DNA from 2 places in the Massilia sp. LC238 genome. Region 1 is predicted to be linked to the other one. Evidence: predicted binding sites of a transcription regulator. Region 1 holds the regulator's gene; the other holds the start of a gene.
What was found. Region 1 encodes sigma-54, which starts transcription at its own class of promoters, with help from an activator protein. Its sites were predicted from a motif close to TGGCANGNAANCTGCTTT; they were not measured.

Region 1 (7,212 bases):
GAACTGGTCAAGCTGTTCACCAGCGCCGAAGTGCGCGAGCTGGAGGGCGGCCGCATGACCAACGAGATCAAGGGTCCCTTCATCTCCTACGACAACCGCCGCGAGGTCGCGCAGGTGCGCAACGATCCTACCGGCCAGAGCAAGGTGGGCGGCGGCCGCGGCACCCTGATCATCGCGCCGCGCCGTACCACGGCGCCAGCCGAAGGTGCGAAGCAATGACGGCAGCCATGAGCGCAAGTACCGACGCAGCGGCGACCGCGGTCGAAGGCTGCAGCACCCTGATCGTCAAGGGCCTGCAGAAGAGCTACGGCAAGCGCCTGGTGGTGCGCGACGTGTCGCTGCAGGTCGAGTGCGGCGAAGTGGTGGGTCTGCTCGGCCCCAACGGCGCCGGCAAGACCACCTCCTTCTACATGATCGTCGGCCTGGTGCCCTCGGACGCCGGCACCATCGACATCAACGGCACCGACATCTCGAGCCTGCCGATCCACCGCCGTGCGGTGCTGGGCCTGTCCTACCTGCCGCAGGAAGCCTCGGTGTTCCGCAAGCTGACGGTGGAGGAGAACATCCGCGCCGTGCTGGAGCTGCAGCGCGTGGACGGCAAGCCGCTCACCCGCGACCAGATCAGCGAGCGCCTCGACACCCTGCTGGCCGAACTGCAGATCGAGAAGCTGCGCGAGAACCCGGCGCTGTCGCTGTCGGGCGGCGAACGGCGCCGCGTCGAGATCGCGCGCGCGCTCGCGACCAACCCGCGCTTCGTGCTGCTCGACGAACCCTTCGCCGGCGTCGACCCGATCGCGGTGATCGAGATCCAGCGCATCGTGCGCTTCCTGAAGGAGCGCAACATCGGCGTCCTGATCACCGACCACAACGTGCGCGAGACGCTCGGCATCTGCGACCGCGCCTACATCATCAACCAGGGGGCGGTGCTGGCCTCGGGCCGCCCTGACGACATCATCGCCAACGAATCCGTGCGGCGCGTGTACCTCGGCGAGCACTTCAGGATGTAATCAAGAGCACCAGGCATGAAACAGTCTCTCCAGCTACGCACTTCGCAGCACCTGGCGCTCACGCCGCAGCTGCAGCAGTCGATCCGCCTGCTGCAGCTCTCCACGCTCGAACTGCACCAGGAGATCGAGCAGATCCTGCACGACAACCCGCTGCTCGAACGGCTCGACGATCCGCTCGACCGCTCGGTGCGGCTGCTGGCGGACGGCGCGATCAATACCGCGCCGGCGAATGGCGAAGCGCCGGCGCCCCAGCCGGGGCAGGAAGGGCAGGAGGGCGCGAAGGCCGAGCCCGAGGGCGCGGACGGCGAAGACCATGGGGAGCGTGGCGATGCCGATGCGGATTGGGGCGGCGAAGGCGGCGGCGCGCGCAGCGGCGACGACGAGGACGGCCGTCCGCAGCTGGAAGCCGACGGCATCACGCTGCGCGAGCACCTGACGGAACAGATCCGCCTGAGCTGCTGCAGCCTGCGCGACCGCGCGCTGGCCGAGCTGGTGATCGATGCGCTCGACGACAACGGCTACCTGGAAGAGCCGCTCGACGACATCCATGCGCGCCTGCCGGCAGAACTCGAGATCGAGATGGACGAGCTGCGCTGCGCGCTGGCGCTGGTGCAGAGCCTGGACCCGGTGGGCGTGGGCGCGCGCAGCGCGGCCGAATGCCTGGCCCTGCAGATCCGCCGCATGCCGGGCGTGCCCCTGGTGACGCGGCGCCTCGCCTTGAAGATCGTCGAAGGCTACCTGACCTGGTTCGCGCAGCGCGAATACACCAAGCTGAAAAAGGCGCTCGACTGCGACGACGAAGACCTGCGCGAAGTGCAGGCCGTGGTCCGCCAATGCAATCCACATCCCGGCGCGGCCTTCGGCTCGGGCACGTCCGACTACGTGGTGCCGGACGTGATCGTGCGCCGCGCCAAGGACGGCTGGGCCGTCTCGCTGAACCCGGAAGTGATGCCGAAGCTGCGCGTGAACAGCCTGTACGCGAACCTGCTCAAGCAGGGCAAAAGCGAAAGCCAGATGGGCGCGCAGCTGCAGGAAGCCAAGTGGCTCATCAAGAACATGCGCCAGCGCTTCGACACGATCCTGCGTGTTGCCGAGGCAATCGTCGAGCGCCAGCGCAACTTTTTCAGCCACGGCGCGGTTGCCATGCGCCCTCTTGTTTTGCGTGAGATAGCTGATACACTAGGCCTACACGAGAGCACGATCTCGCGTGTAACCACGCAGAAATACATGCTGACCCCGCACGGCATGTTCGAGCTGAAGTACTTCTTCGGAAGCCACGTCGCCACCGAAGCGGGGGGAGAAGCCTCCTCGACGGCGATCCGCGCGCTTATTGCGCAATTGACAGGAGCAGAAGACCCTAGGAATCCTCTATCCGACAGCAAGATCGCGGAGATGCTCGGGGAACAAGGTATGGTCATTGCGCGCCGGACGGTTGCCAAATACCGCGAAGCGCTCAAGATTCCTCCCGTCAGCCTCCGTAAATCCCTGTAAAGCACTGCCCACTCTCACCTTGTGGCGCGGGCAGGGCACCTTCCCAAAGGAGTGTGTATGAACCTCACAATCAGCGGCCACCATCTCGAAGTCACACCCGCCATCCGTGAATACGTTCAGAATAAGCTCGAGCGCATCACCCGCCATTTCGACCACGTGATCGACACCCACGTGTTCCTCGCCATCGATAACCTCACTGAAAAAGAAAAACGGCAAAAGGCCGAGATCAACCTACAGGTATCGGGCAAGATTCTGCATGTGGCGAGTGCTGCGCAAGATCTGTATGCGGCCATCGACACCTTGATGGACAGGTTGGACAGGCAGGTTCTGAAACACAAATCCATGCTGCAAAATCATAATCACGTGGCGCACAAGCGCCTTCCGGACAACGGAGAAGCCGCTGCCGCGTAACTATTACGGGTAGCCGCAAAACACAGCAAGGGCGTCTGAGGGGACGCCCTTTTTGCTTTTGTACAATACCTGTTACTTTTCTACGCTTCCGTTTGTACAAATGTTCTGTAGAATGCATGTCTTTTCGATCACAGAATACCATCATGACCGATACCGTCCTGACCCGCGTTGCCAACCGCACCGGCGTCATCACGCTCGACCGGCCGAAGGCGCTGAACTCCCTCTCGCTCGACATGGTGCGCGCCCTGAGCGCCATCTTGCTGGAATGGAAGGATGACGCGGGCATCGACGCGGTGGTCATCACCAGCAGCAGCGAGAAGGCCTTGTGCGCCGGCGGCGATATCCGCTTCTTCCATGAGATGGGCCACGTCGGCCCGATGGGCGGCAGCGCGCTGCTGGAAGACTTCTTCACCGAAGAATACGCACTGAACCACCTGATCCACTTCTACCCGAAGTCCTACGTCGCCGTGATGGATGGCGTGGTGATGGGCGGCGGCATGGGCATCGCCCAGGGCGGACCTGGCTGCGGCCTGCGCATCGTGACCGACCGCACCAAGATGGCGATGCCCGAGGTGAACATCGGCCTGTTCCCGGACGTCGGCGGCAGCCACTTCCTGTCGCATGCGCCGGGCCAGCTGGGCCAGTACCTGGGCCTGACCGGCCTGACCATCGGCGCGGCAGATGCGCTGTACGTGGGGCTGGCGGACGTGTACGTGCCGGGGGCGGAACTGGCCGGTTTGATGGCGCTGGTCGACACGACCCCGGGCGCGCAGCTGCCGGCGGCGATCCGCAGCTATGCGGCGCAATTCGCGGGCCAACTGGGGCCGAGCGAACTGCAGGCGCAGCGCGGCGTGATCGATGCGCACTTCGGCGCCGCCAGCGTGGCGATGATCATGGCTTCGCTGGGTCGTGACGAGAACCCGTTCGCGCAGAAGGCGCTGAAGGCGATGCGCCAGCGCTCGCCCCTGATGATGTGCGTGACCCACGAACTGCTGCTGCGCGGCGCCTCGCTGGACGTGGCGGACTGCCTGCGCATGGAGCGCAACCTGGTGCGCCGCAATTTCGAGCATGGCGAAGTGCTGGAAGGCGTGCGGGCGCTGGTGATCGACAAGGACAACCAGCCGAAGTGGAATCCGCCGACGCTGGAGGACGTGAAGCCCGAGATGGTGGCGCGCTTCTTCGAGCCGGTGTGGCCGGAGTATGCGCACCCGCTGCGCCACCTCACCTGAGACCTGTTTTTCGTAGGGTGGGCGGGTCTCCCGCCCACGCGGCGATAGTTAACGGTGAATGAGCCGAGCTGGCAAATCTGATGCTAGTTGAACGCGTGGGCGGGGAACCCGCCCACGCTACGATTCGCGGCAGAGCAACAGCCGCGGGCCGTATCACCCCGCAGCGTGCTTCGGCTGCTCGCGGTGACGAATGATCACCCGCTCTGTCTGCCCAAAGTAGGCCCCCAGCCTTTCCGCCATGTAGACCGAACGGTGCTGCCCGCCGGTACAGCCCACCGCCACGGTGAGATAGGACCGGCTGTCCGTCTTGAACGAGGGCAGCCACTTTGCAACAAAAGCGCGGATATCTTCCAGCATCGCCACTGCGCTCGGCTGGGCGTCGAGGAAGGCGATCACCGGCGCGTCCTTGCCCGTGAGCGGGCGCAGCGCCAGGTCGTAGTAGGGGTTGGGAACCGCACGCACGTCGAATACGAAGTCGGCATCCAGCGGCACGCCCACCTTGAAGGCGAAGGATTCGAAGAACAGGGTCAGCGGGGCATGCTCGAGGTCGGCCAGTTCCTTGACCCAGGCGCGCAGCTTGTTGGCGGACAGTTCCGAAGTGTCGATCACGTGGCCCAGGTTCTCGATCGCCGACAGGCGCTCGCGTTCCTCGGCGATGCATTCGATCAGGGTGCGGCGCGAGGCCGGATTCTCGCCCGGGCGCAGCTCGTGCGACAGCGGGTGGCTGCGCCGCGTCTCGGAGAAACGCGCCACCAGCGAGTGCGTGCTCGAGGTCAGGAACATCACCTTGACGTTGTGGCCTTCCTCTTTCAGGTGGCGCACGCTCACCGGCAGTTCGACCAGCGATTCGGCACTGCGCGCATCGACCGCGACGGCGATTTTCTCCGTGCCTTTTTCACTGACCGCATACACCAGGGCCGGCAGCAGGGCCGGCGGCAGGTTGTCGACGCAGTAGTAGCCTGCGTCTTCCATGACATTCAGGGCAACCGACTTGCCCGAGCCGGAAATACCGGTAATGAGGACGATGTGCATGCTTGGGATGATACCCCAAATGGCGAAGTGATCGTACCTCAGTCGCCGCTCATGGCCTGGCGCTGGCGCTCCATGAATTCCTGCAGCGTATCGATGCCGCGCAGCTGCAGGATGGTGTTGCGCACGGCAGCCTCGAGCAGCACCGCGATGTTGCGGCCGGCCGCCACCGGAATGACCACCTTGCGGATCGGCAGGCCCAGCACGTCCTCGGTCGGGTGGTGGAAAGGCAGGCGCTCGACCTCTTCGTCGAGCGCGCCGCGCTTGACCAGGTGGACGATGAGCTTGAGGCGCATCTTGCGGCGCACCGCGGTCTCACCAAAGATCGCCTTGATGTCCAGGAGGCCCAGGCCGCGCACTTCCAGCAGGTTCTGCAGCAGCGGCGGGCAGCGGCCTTCGATCATGTTCGGCGCGATGCGCGAGAATTCCACCGCGTCGTCGGCCACCAGGCCATGCGAACGCGAGATCAGTTCCAGGCCCAGCTCGCTCTTGCCCAGGCCCGAGTCGCCGGTGATCAGGACGCCCACGCCCAGCACGTCCATGAACACGCCGTGCATGATGACGCGCTGCGCCAGCTTCTTGGACAGATATACGCGCAGGAAGTCGATCACCTGCGCCGCCGGCAGCGGGGTCGAGAACAGGGGGATGTTCTGCTCGTCGCAGATGGCGAGGATGTCGGGCGGGGTTTCCAGACCCTGGGCGATGATCAGGGCCGGCGGACCACCACCGATCAGCTCGCCGATCACGTGGGTGCGCGAGCTGGATTTCAGGCGGTGGTAATAGTTCAGTTCCTGGTGTCCAAAGACCTGGATGCGGCCCGGGTGGATCAGGTTCAGGTGGCCGACCTGGTCGGCGGCCGAGGCCGCGTCGCCCGCGATCTGCCGCTCGCCGCCTGGGAAACCCGCGAACCAGCCCAACTGGAGGCTGTCGCGGTTGTCATCGTACAAACGCTGGATGGTCAGCGGAGTCTGCAGCATGGGCATATCGTTCCGTACGCGGCGAATTGCCGCGTAGACAGTTTAGCCCAAAGCTTGCAGGCTTGGCTGCCAGTTGATGATGCGTTCGTGGACCGACTTCGGATCCGGATCGGTGGCCAGCGCGTTGCGCACAGCTTCGTCCGAGAACAGCTCGGCGATTTCCGATAGGATTTCGAGGTGCTGCTGGGTCACGTGATCCGGGATCAGGAGGAAGAACAGCAGGCTGACCGGCTGGCCGTCGGGCGATTCGAAGGGAATCGGTTCCTTCAGTCGCACGAAGGCCGCCAGCGGAGACTTCAGGCTCTTGGAGCCCTTGATCCGCCCGTGCGGCACGGCGACGCCATGGCCGAGACCAGTGGAGCCGAGGCGCTCGCGTGCGAACAGGTTGTCCGACACGGTGGAACGGGCGATGCCGCAGTTGTTCTCGAAAATCAGGCCAGCCTGTTCGAATGCACGCTTTTTGCTGGAAACTTCCAGATCCAACTGCACGTTCTCGAGCGAGAGGATTTTGCTAAGGTTCGTCATAACTTGTATGCCATGCACAGGGTGGGGTGTGCTTGCGAGGCGGAATTATAGGCCTGTTTCAGGACGGTGACATTCGATTTCGCATCTGTACAGGCATACAGTCACCTACATGGGGACGGTATGGCGAAAGCGTAGTGTTTTGCCATGAAATCGGCTTAGCAATTAAACGCAATTTCCTAAGCGAAATCGCAGGGAAAGCGGCGCAAATGGAGGTGCGAAAGCCTTCGCACCATCTTTTCCATGCATTGTGCCCGTTTTTTGAGCACGACGTTCGGATGCCGTTTTTGTATCAAAAACTTGCGCCGAGTGTGGCTGAAAACGCACAGCCGGCTTGCAAGCGTACACGGTTTCAGGTTATTGACGCGCGGTGCGCAGGTTGGACGGCTTGCAGGTGCTGAAATTGGCGCGCCATGGATTGATGTCGAGTCCGCCGCGGCGGGTATAGCGTGCATACACCGCCAGCTTGGTCGGCTTGCACTGGCGCAGCACGTCCATGAAGATGCGCTCGACGCATTGCTCGTGGAATTCGTTGTGCTCGCGGAA
Region 2 (7,212 bases), on a different contig from region 1:
CTGCCGAAGCCGGTGGTGCTGACCAACGGCGTATTCGACATCCTGCACCGCGGCCACGTGACCTACCTGGCACAGGCGCGCGAACTGGGGGGCTCGCTGGTGGTGGCCGCCAACACCGACGCCTCGGTCAAGCGCCTCGGCAAGGGCGACGACCGCCCGCACAACACCCTGGCGGACCGCATGGCGGTGCTAGCGGCACTGGAATCGGTGAGCCTGGTGGTGGACTTCGACGAGGACACCGCGCTCGAGGTGGTGCTCGAAAGCCGCCCGGACATCTATGCCAAGGGTGGCGACTACGACATGACGAAGATTCCGGAAGGGCAGGCGGTGCTGGCCTATGGCGGGCGGGCGATGGCGGTCGATTTCGAGCATGACCGCTCGACGACCAAGCTGGTGGCCAAGATCAGAGGCTGAGTAATCCGGGCAGGGCTGGCTGCCCGGGTACAAGCGGCTCAGGCCTTGCGTTGACGGCGACGCAGTGCCGTCATGCCTGCCATGCCCAGGCCCAGCAGTACGATACTACCGGGTTCCGGCACTTCGCTGCCGCCGCCTTCGCCATCATCGGGGAGAACTTGCACGAAGAAGGTGTCGTGGCCGCCGTTCGCGCTGGACAAGGATGCTGCGAGGCCGATCCGGTTGGAAGAAGCCCAGAAGTCCTGTGAAGCCAGGGCCTGGGCAGCATCGAGCTTGAAGGCATAGCCCGACTTGCCCGTGCCAGCGTCAGTATTCTCACCCTCTACTGATTCCTCGAAGGTGATCGGTGCGAAGGCGCCTGAATTCCATAGAGACGCTCCACCGTCGGAATAGATGGTCAGGACCAGTGACTCGAGCCTGATACTGTCTCCACCAGGTTCGACAGGGTTGAAGATGAAATACAGTTGACTGGTCTGGGTGACGTTCAATTGGCTGAAAGACCAGGTCGAGGCGAGCACGTTGGAGTTCCCATTGGCCTGGACGTCGCCGGTCGTGCCGTCAGTCCCATCGGTGTCGCGAAACACCGAACCCGACGACTTTCCATAGTTAGGGTTGTCGACCCCGCCAGGCAGGTTTTTACGGTTGTCGTTCTTCAGGGTCAACACAGTGTTCACATTACCGATCCCGGACCCGGAATCGGTGACGTTGCCGGCTGAAACAAGTGAGGCATGACTAGGTGTTGACAAGACCCCAAGCAGTACTGCAGCAAGCGGCCACTGACAAGTCTTGAGTTTCATAAAATTCCTTTCAGGGAAGCTTTCCCAAAATTTAAACCCCTAAAGAACTAATTTCTATTAGTTTTGGCATCCTCTGAAGTTTCAGTTGGTAATTAATAATGATCATTCTTCAGAGGCAGTAGTGTTCATGCATGATTCATACCAGGAGTTACAAAGCGCATTGAAATCAAACACTTGTGTGTATTTACTATGGCGGGGAGGCCGTCACTGTCAAATTCATCGACAATATTGGTATGAATGTACATGTCGGTAAAAAAATATCTTAATGGAAATAATTTATGTAAATGAAATCAACATGTTAAGTGTTTAATATTTCTGAAAGTTCTGATCAGCTTGACCTTTCTCGAAAGAAAAGTTTACGAAGAGTAGTAAATTTAGTTGCGTTTAGGAATCAAGGGTAATAACATTTGGTTTCTGAAAAAGGCAAACCGCGCGAAAGCACGGGACGCAAAGTCACGGTCTACCGAGCGCAAGCTCCATGACGGCAGGACTGCCAGACGCAAGTACGCTTCCCGGACTCCGCCGTGCGGTCCGGTGTGGAGGCGTGCCGTTCATGCGGCAGTCCTGTTGAGAACACTTAACAGGAAATGCCATGAGCTTCATTCATACCCCATTCGCACTGCGCGCCCTGGCGCTTGCCGTGCTCGGCGCCAGCGCCGCCTTTTCCGCCGTCGCCGCACAACCCGTCGATGAGCTGCTGGTCAAGGGCCGGATGCTGGTCGAAGTCCGCGACGGCGTCACGACCGATGCGCTCGGCAAGATGATCGAGACGCCCGGCCACAAGCGCTACAAGCTCGGCCAGAGCGGCATCTACATCGTCGACCTGCCGGCCAATGCCTCCGAAAAGGCCGTGCTGGCGCGCCTGAAGAACAATCCGCACGTGAAATCGGCCGAGCAGGATCGTCTGGTGCTGAGCACGCTCGCGGTGAACGACCCCTACATCGGCAGCGCTTGGCACGTCGGCAAGATCGGCGCCAACGCCGCCTGGGATCTGGCGCAGGGCAGCGGCGTGACGATCGCGATCCTCGATTCGGGCATCGACGCCGCCCATCCGGACCTGGCGCCGAACCTCGTCGGCGGCTACAACGTCTACGATGCGAACACCAACCTGGCCGACGTCTGCGGCCACGGTACCTCGGTCGCGGGCGCCGCGGCGGCGGTCAACGACAATGCCATCGGCGTGGCCGGGATCGCCGGGCGCGCGCGCATCATGCCGGTGCGTGTCGCCTACAAGAAAGCCACCGACGGCGGCTGCTATGCCGCCTACAGCACCGTCGCCAGCGGTCTGATCTACGCCGCCGACAACGGCGCCCGCGTCGCCAACGTCAGCTACGGCGGCGTGACCACCAGCTCCTCGGTGACCAGCGCGGCGAACTACATGAAGTCGAAGGGCGGCCTGGTCTTCGTTTCGTCCGGTAACACCGGCACCGACCAGGGCTATGCTCCCAACAGCGCCATGATCGTGGTCGGCGCCACCGACAGCAACGACAACCGCGCCAGCTGGTCGAGCTACGGCAGCTTCGTGACGCTGACCGCACCCGGCAGCGGCATCTGGACCACCCGCATGGGCAACAGCTACGCCGCCGTCAACGGCACCTCGTATGCGAGCCCGGTGGCCGCCGGCGTGGCCGCGCTGATGATGGCCGCCGCGCCGACCGTCTCCAACAGCCGCATCGAAAGCCTGCTCTACTCGACGGCCGTGGACCTGGGCGCGGTCGGCCGCGACAACTACTTCGGCCATGGCCGGGTCAATGCCGCCGCCGCGGTGCAGGCCGCACTGGCCGCCGCCCCGGTCGTGGACAGCAGCGCGCCCAGCGTCGCCATCCAGGCCCCGCTCGGCAGCAGCACGGTCTCCGGCCTGGTGGCCGTCGATGCCAGCGCCAGCGACAATGTCGGCGTGACGCGCGTCGACCTGCAGGTCAACGGCACCACGGTGGCCAGCGACACCAGCGCGCCCTACGGCTTCAGTTGGAATTCGGCTGGCGTGCCGAACGGGATGGCCAACCTGGTCGCCGTCGCCTACGACGCCGCCGGCAATGCCGGCCGCTCGGCCAGCGTGGCCGTCAACGTCGCCAACGCCACCACGGTGCCAGCCTCGAGCGCGGATACCACCGCGCCGACGGTCAGCATCCTCAATCCGGTGGCCGGCGCGGTCTCGGGCAACGTCAAGGTCAGCGTGAGCGCGAGCGACAACCTGGGCGCCGCGGCGCTGTCCCAGCAACTGCTGGTGAATAATGTCGTGGTGGCGCAGGGCAGCGGCGGCAGCCTGTCGTACACCTGGAACACCCGCAAGCTGGCGGTGGGAACCCACACGCTCAAGGCGGTGGTGCGCGATGCCGCCGGCAACATCGGCAGCGCGAGCGTGAGCGTGGCGATCCGCTGAGCGTCGATCGTCGCTTGTCCTTCCAGCGCCCGGTGCATCGACCCGGGCGTTTTTCATTTCGTGGCAAGATTGTCGGATCTTAGACAGACAGGAGTCCGCATGCTGATCGCCCAAGTCACCGACCTGCACCTGCACGCGGACCCCGGCCATCCAAACCTGGCGCGTTTCAACAGGGTGCTGGATCACCTCCTGTCCCTGCAGCCGCAGCCCGGATTGCTGGTCCTGAGCGGCGACCTGGCCGACGACGGCGCGCCCGAGAGCTACCGGCACCTGCAGGGGGCGTTGGCGCGCTGGCCGCGTCCGCTGCGTTTCGCGCTGGGCAACCACGACCATCGTGGGCATTTCCGCGCCGTGTTCGGCGAGAGCCACGACGCGGACGGTTTCGTGCAGGGCCGCGCCGAGTTCGGCGGACTGGAGGTCGTGGTCCTCGACAGCCTCGAGCAGGGCCGCCACGGCGGCGCCTTCTGCGAGGCGCGCGCCGCCTGGCTGCGCCAGGCCGTGCAGGACAGCCGGGGTGCGCCGTTGCTGGTCTTCCTGCACCATCCGCCCGTCGACGTCGGCATCCCCTGGATCGACCCGGGGCCGGGCCAGGACTGGATCGCCCGCCTCGACGCCGCGCTGCAGGGCGCGCAGGTCGCGGGCATCTGCACCGGCCACGTTCACCTGGCCGGCATGTTTCCCTGGCGCGGCCGCCAGGTCGTGACCTGTCCGTCCTCGTCCTCGGACCTGAGCCTGGCTTTCTCGCCCATGGCGGCCGGGCAGCCGGACGGACGGGCGCTGGTGGAGCAGGGCGAGCCGGCCTTCGCGCTGCACCGCTGGGAAGACGGCGCCCTGGCGACGTTTTTCGCCCGCTGCCCGCAGCGCTTGCTGGCGCGCTGGGATGCGGGCACGCAGCCCATGGTGGCGGCCATGCTGGCCGAAAAACAGGCCTAGGCGATCCTGTCGCTCTCGATGCGGCCGTCCACCAGGGTGATGGTGCGGTCGCATTGCTCCGACAGGCGCGGGTCGTGCGTCACCAAGAGTACCGCGCAACCGAACTCGCGGTTGAAACGGCGGAACAGCTGGAACACTTCGGCGGCGGATTTGCTGTCGAGGTTGCCGGTCGGTTCGTCCGCCAGCAGCAGGGCCGGACGGGTCACCAGGGCGCGCGCCACCGCCACGCGCTGTTGCTGGCCGCCCGACAACTGGTCGGGCTTGCGTGCTTCCATGCCCGCCAGTCCCACCTGCTCCAGCAGGGCGCGCGCGTGATCGGCCTGCGCGCGGGTCGGCTTGCCGCCCACTGCCATCAGCGGCATCAGCACGTTTTCCAGCGCGGTGAAGGCCTGGATCAGGTGGTGGAACTGGAACACGAAGCCGATGCTGCCGCCGCGCAGGGCAGTGCGGCGGGCGTCGTCCATGGCGCTGGTCGGCTCGCCGAGCAGGAACAGCTCGCCCGCGGTGGGCCGGTCGAGCAGGCCGATCAGGTTGAGCAGCGTGCTCTTGCCGGACCCCGAGGCGCCCACCAGGGCGGCGAAGTCGCGCCGCTCCAGGCGCAGGTCGATACCGTGCAGCACCTCGACTTCGGTCGGCTTGCCGACGTTGTAGCTCTTGCGCAGGCCGTCCAGGCGCAGCACTTCCTGGCCGGCGTCGCGCCCGGAATCGCGTTCAGACATGGCGAATCGCCTCCACCGGATCGAGGGCCGCCGCTCGCCGCGCCGGCACCGCCGCCGACACGATCCCGGTCACGGTCGCCAGCGCCGCCGCGCCCGCCAGCAGCGTGGGATCGAGCGGGATGGTGAACAGCTTCGGCCCGAAGGTATTGAACGCGCCCACCAGGGCGTAGCCGGCGGCGCCGCCCAGCAGCGAACCGGCCAGCCCGAGGAGGGCGCCCTGCACCAGGAACACGCGCAGCATCCGCCCGCGCGTGATGCCCATCGCGCGCAGGATCCCGATCTCGCGGGTACGCTGGACCACGCTGACCGACAGCACGCTGGCGATGCCGAGGGCAACGCTCAGGGCCACGAAGGTGCTGATCATCCGCGTCGACAGGCTTTGCGAGCGCAGCGCGTTCATCAGCTGCGCATTGGTCTCCATCCAGCTCTCCACTTTCAGGCCGGTCAGGCGGGCGGTACGCGCGGCGATCTCGCGCGCCGCGAAGATGTCGTCCACGGTCAGGTCGATCACGGTGGCGGCGCCCGGCAGGTCAAGCAGCGACTGGGCCTGCTTCATGTCCAGGTAGACGTAGCGCGCATCCAGCTCGCGCACGCCCAGCTCGAAGATGCCGGCCACGTTCACCACGCTCTCGCGCCCCTGGCCCCCATCGAGCCGCAGCTTGTCGCCGACCCGCATGCCGAGGTCCCTGGCCAGCTGCCTGCCGATCACGGCGTCGCCCGCCCCGATGCGAAAGGCGCCTTCCACGATGTCCTGCTGGATCGGGATGATGCGCTGGTAGCGCGGCGGATCGATGCCCACCAGCGCCACCGACTCCAGCGCATCGCCGCGCCGCGCGAAGGCCGGTCCCAAGATCAGGGGCGAGACCGCCGTGATGCGCGGCAGGGTGTCGAGCACGTCGCGCACCTCCTGCCAGTTGTTGATCGAGCGCAGGCGCTGGGCGCGCTTGCTCTCCAGTACCAGCTGGGTGGTGCCGGCCGCCGGCGGCAGTATCCGGTTGTGCTCCTCGGTGGGCTGGACCTTGATATGGGCCTGGGTTCCCAGGGTACGGTCGATGATGTTGGCCTGCAGCCCGTTGATCAGGGCGGTCAGGAACACGATGACGGCGACGCCGACGCCGATCCCCACCAGGATCAGGATGCTCTGCGTCCGGCCTTCGCGCAGGAAGCGGGTGGCGATGGTCCACTCGAGCCACATGGGTCAGTCCAGCCTGGCCGGCAGTTCCCTGCGGGTGGCCGAGTCGGCCGGCATGGCGGCCGGCGCCGGCCGTACCCGGTCTCCGGCGCGCAGTGTGGCGGGCGGATCGGCCAGCACCCAGTCGCCGGCGCGCAGGCCGGCCGTGACCTCGGTCTGGACCAGGCCACGCAGGCCGAGCTGGACGCGGCGGCGCTCGGCCCGGCCGGCCGCCACCACCCAGGTCTCGGCCTGCCTGCCCTGCACCGCCAGCAGGGCGTCGTTCGGGACCACGATGGCGCGCTCGCGCCGGCCGGTTTCCACGTTCACCGAGACGGTCATGTCCTGGCGCAGGAAGGCGGGCGCCGGATCGACGGCGAGGCGCAGGTCCACGGTGCCGCGCTGGGGATCGACGGCGGGGGCGATGAAATCGACCCGGGCTTTGAAAGGCTGCAGCGGATAGGCGTCGGCGACGCAGACCGCGCCCTGGCCGACGGCCAGCACCTCGAGGTTCTTCTCGTCCACCGGCACCAGGATCTCGGTAGCGCCCGCGCGCGCGATCTCGAACAGGATGCGGCCCGGCTGCACCAGGTCGCCCGGTTCGGCGTTGCGGGTCAGGACGGTGCCGGCGACTTCGGCGCGGATGGTGGTCTTGGCCAGCTGCGCCCTGGCATTGGCGAGCCGCGCGCGGGCCGCCTGTTCGCCCGGATTGCCCGGCACCAGCGCACGCGCGGCCAGGCGTGCCTGCTCGGCCGCGATGCGGGCCACGGTTTCGGCCTGTGCCGCCTGTTCCAT

Region 2: the regulator sigma-54 is predicted to act here: its motif matches at 1,338-1,355, upstream of FG94_RS10250 (PEP-CTERM sorting domain-containing protein).

What each region holds. Positions count from the first base shown of each region.
Region 1 is NZ_JNNN01000030.1:167,650-174,861, reverse strand. It holds gene lptA (lipopolysaccharide transport periplasmic protein LptA) at 1-219, shown strand, start outside; gene lptB (LPS export ABC transporter ATP-binding protein) at 228-1,007, shown strand; gene FG94_RS06740 (RNA polymerase factor sigma-54) at 1,023-2,498, shown strand; gene hpf (ribosome hibernation-promoting factor, HPF/YfiA family) at 2,556-2,909, shown strand; gene FG94_RS06730 (enoyl-CoA hydratase/isomerase family protein) at 3,053-4,138, shown strand; gene rapZ (RNase adapter RapZ) at 4,292-5,170, opposite strand; gene hprK (HPr(Ser) kinase/phosphatase) at 5,209-6,144, opposite strand; gene FG94_RS06715 (PTS sugar transporter subunit IIA) at 6,187-6,669, opposite strand; gene queF (NADPH-dependent 7-cyano-7-deazaguanine reductase QueF) at 7,024-7,212, opposite strand, start outside.
Region 2 is NZ_JNNN01000038.1:181,808-189,019, forward strand. It holds gene FG94_RS10245 (adenylyltransferase/cytidyltransferase family protein) at 1-414, shown strand, start outside; gene FG94_RS10250 (PEP-CTERM sorting domain-containing protein) at 453-1,211, opposite strand; cyclic di-GMP riboswitch class I at 1,624-1,709, shown strand; gene FG94_RS10255 (S8 family serine peptidase) at 1,804-3,594, shown strand; gene FG94_RS10260 (metallophosphoesterase) at 3,694-4,527, shown strand; gene FG94_RS10265 (ABC transporter ATP-binding protein) at 4,524-5,246, opposite strand; gene FG94_RS10270 (ABC transporter permease) at 5,239-6,441, opposite strand; gene FG94_RS10275 (efflux RND transporter periplasmic adaptor subunit) at 6,445-7,212, opposite strand, start outside.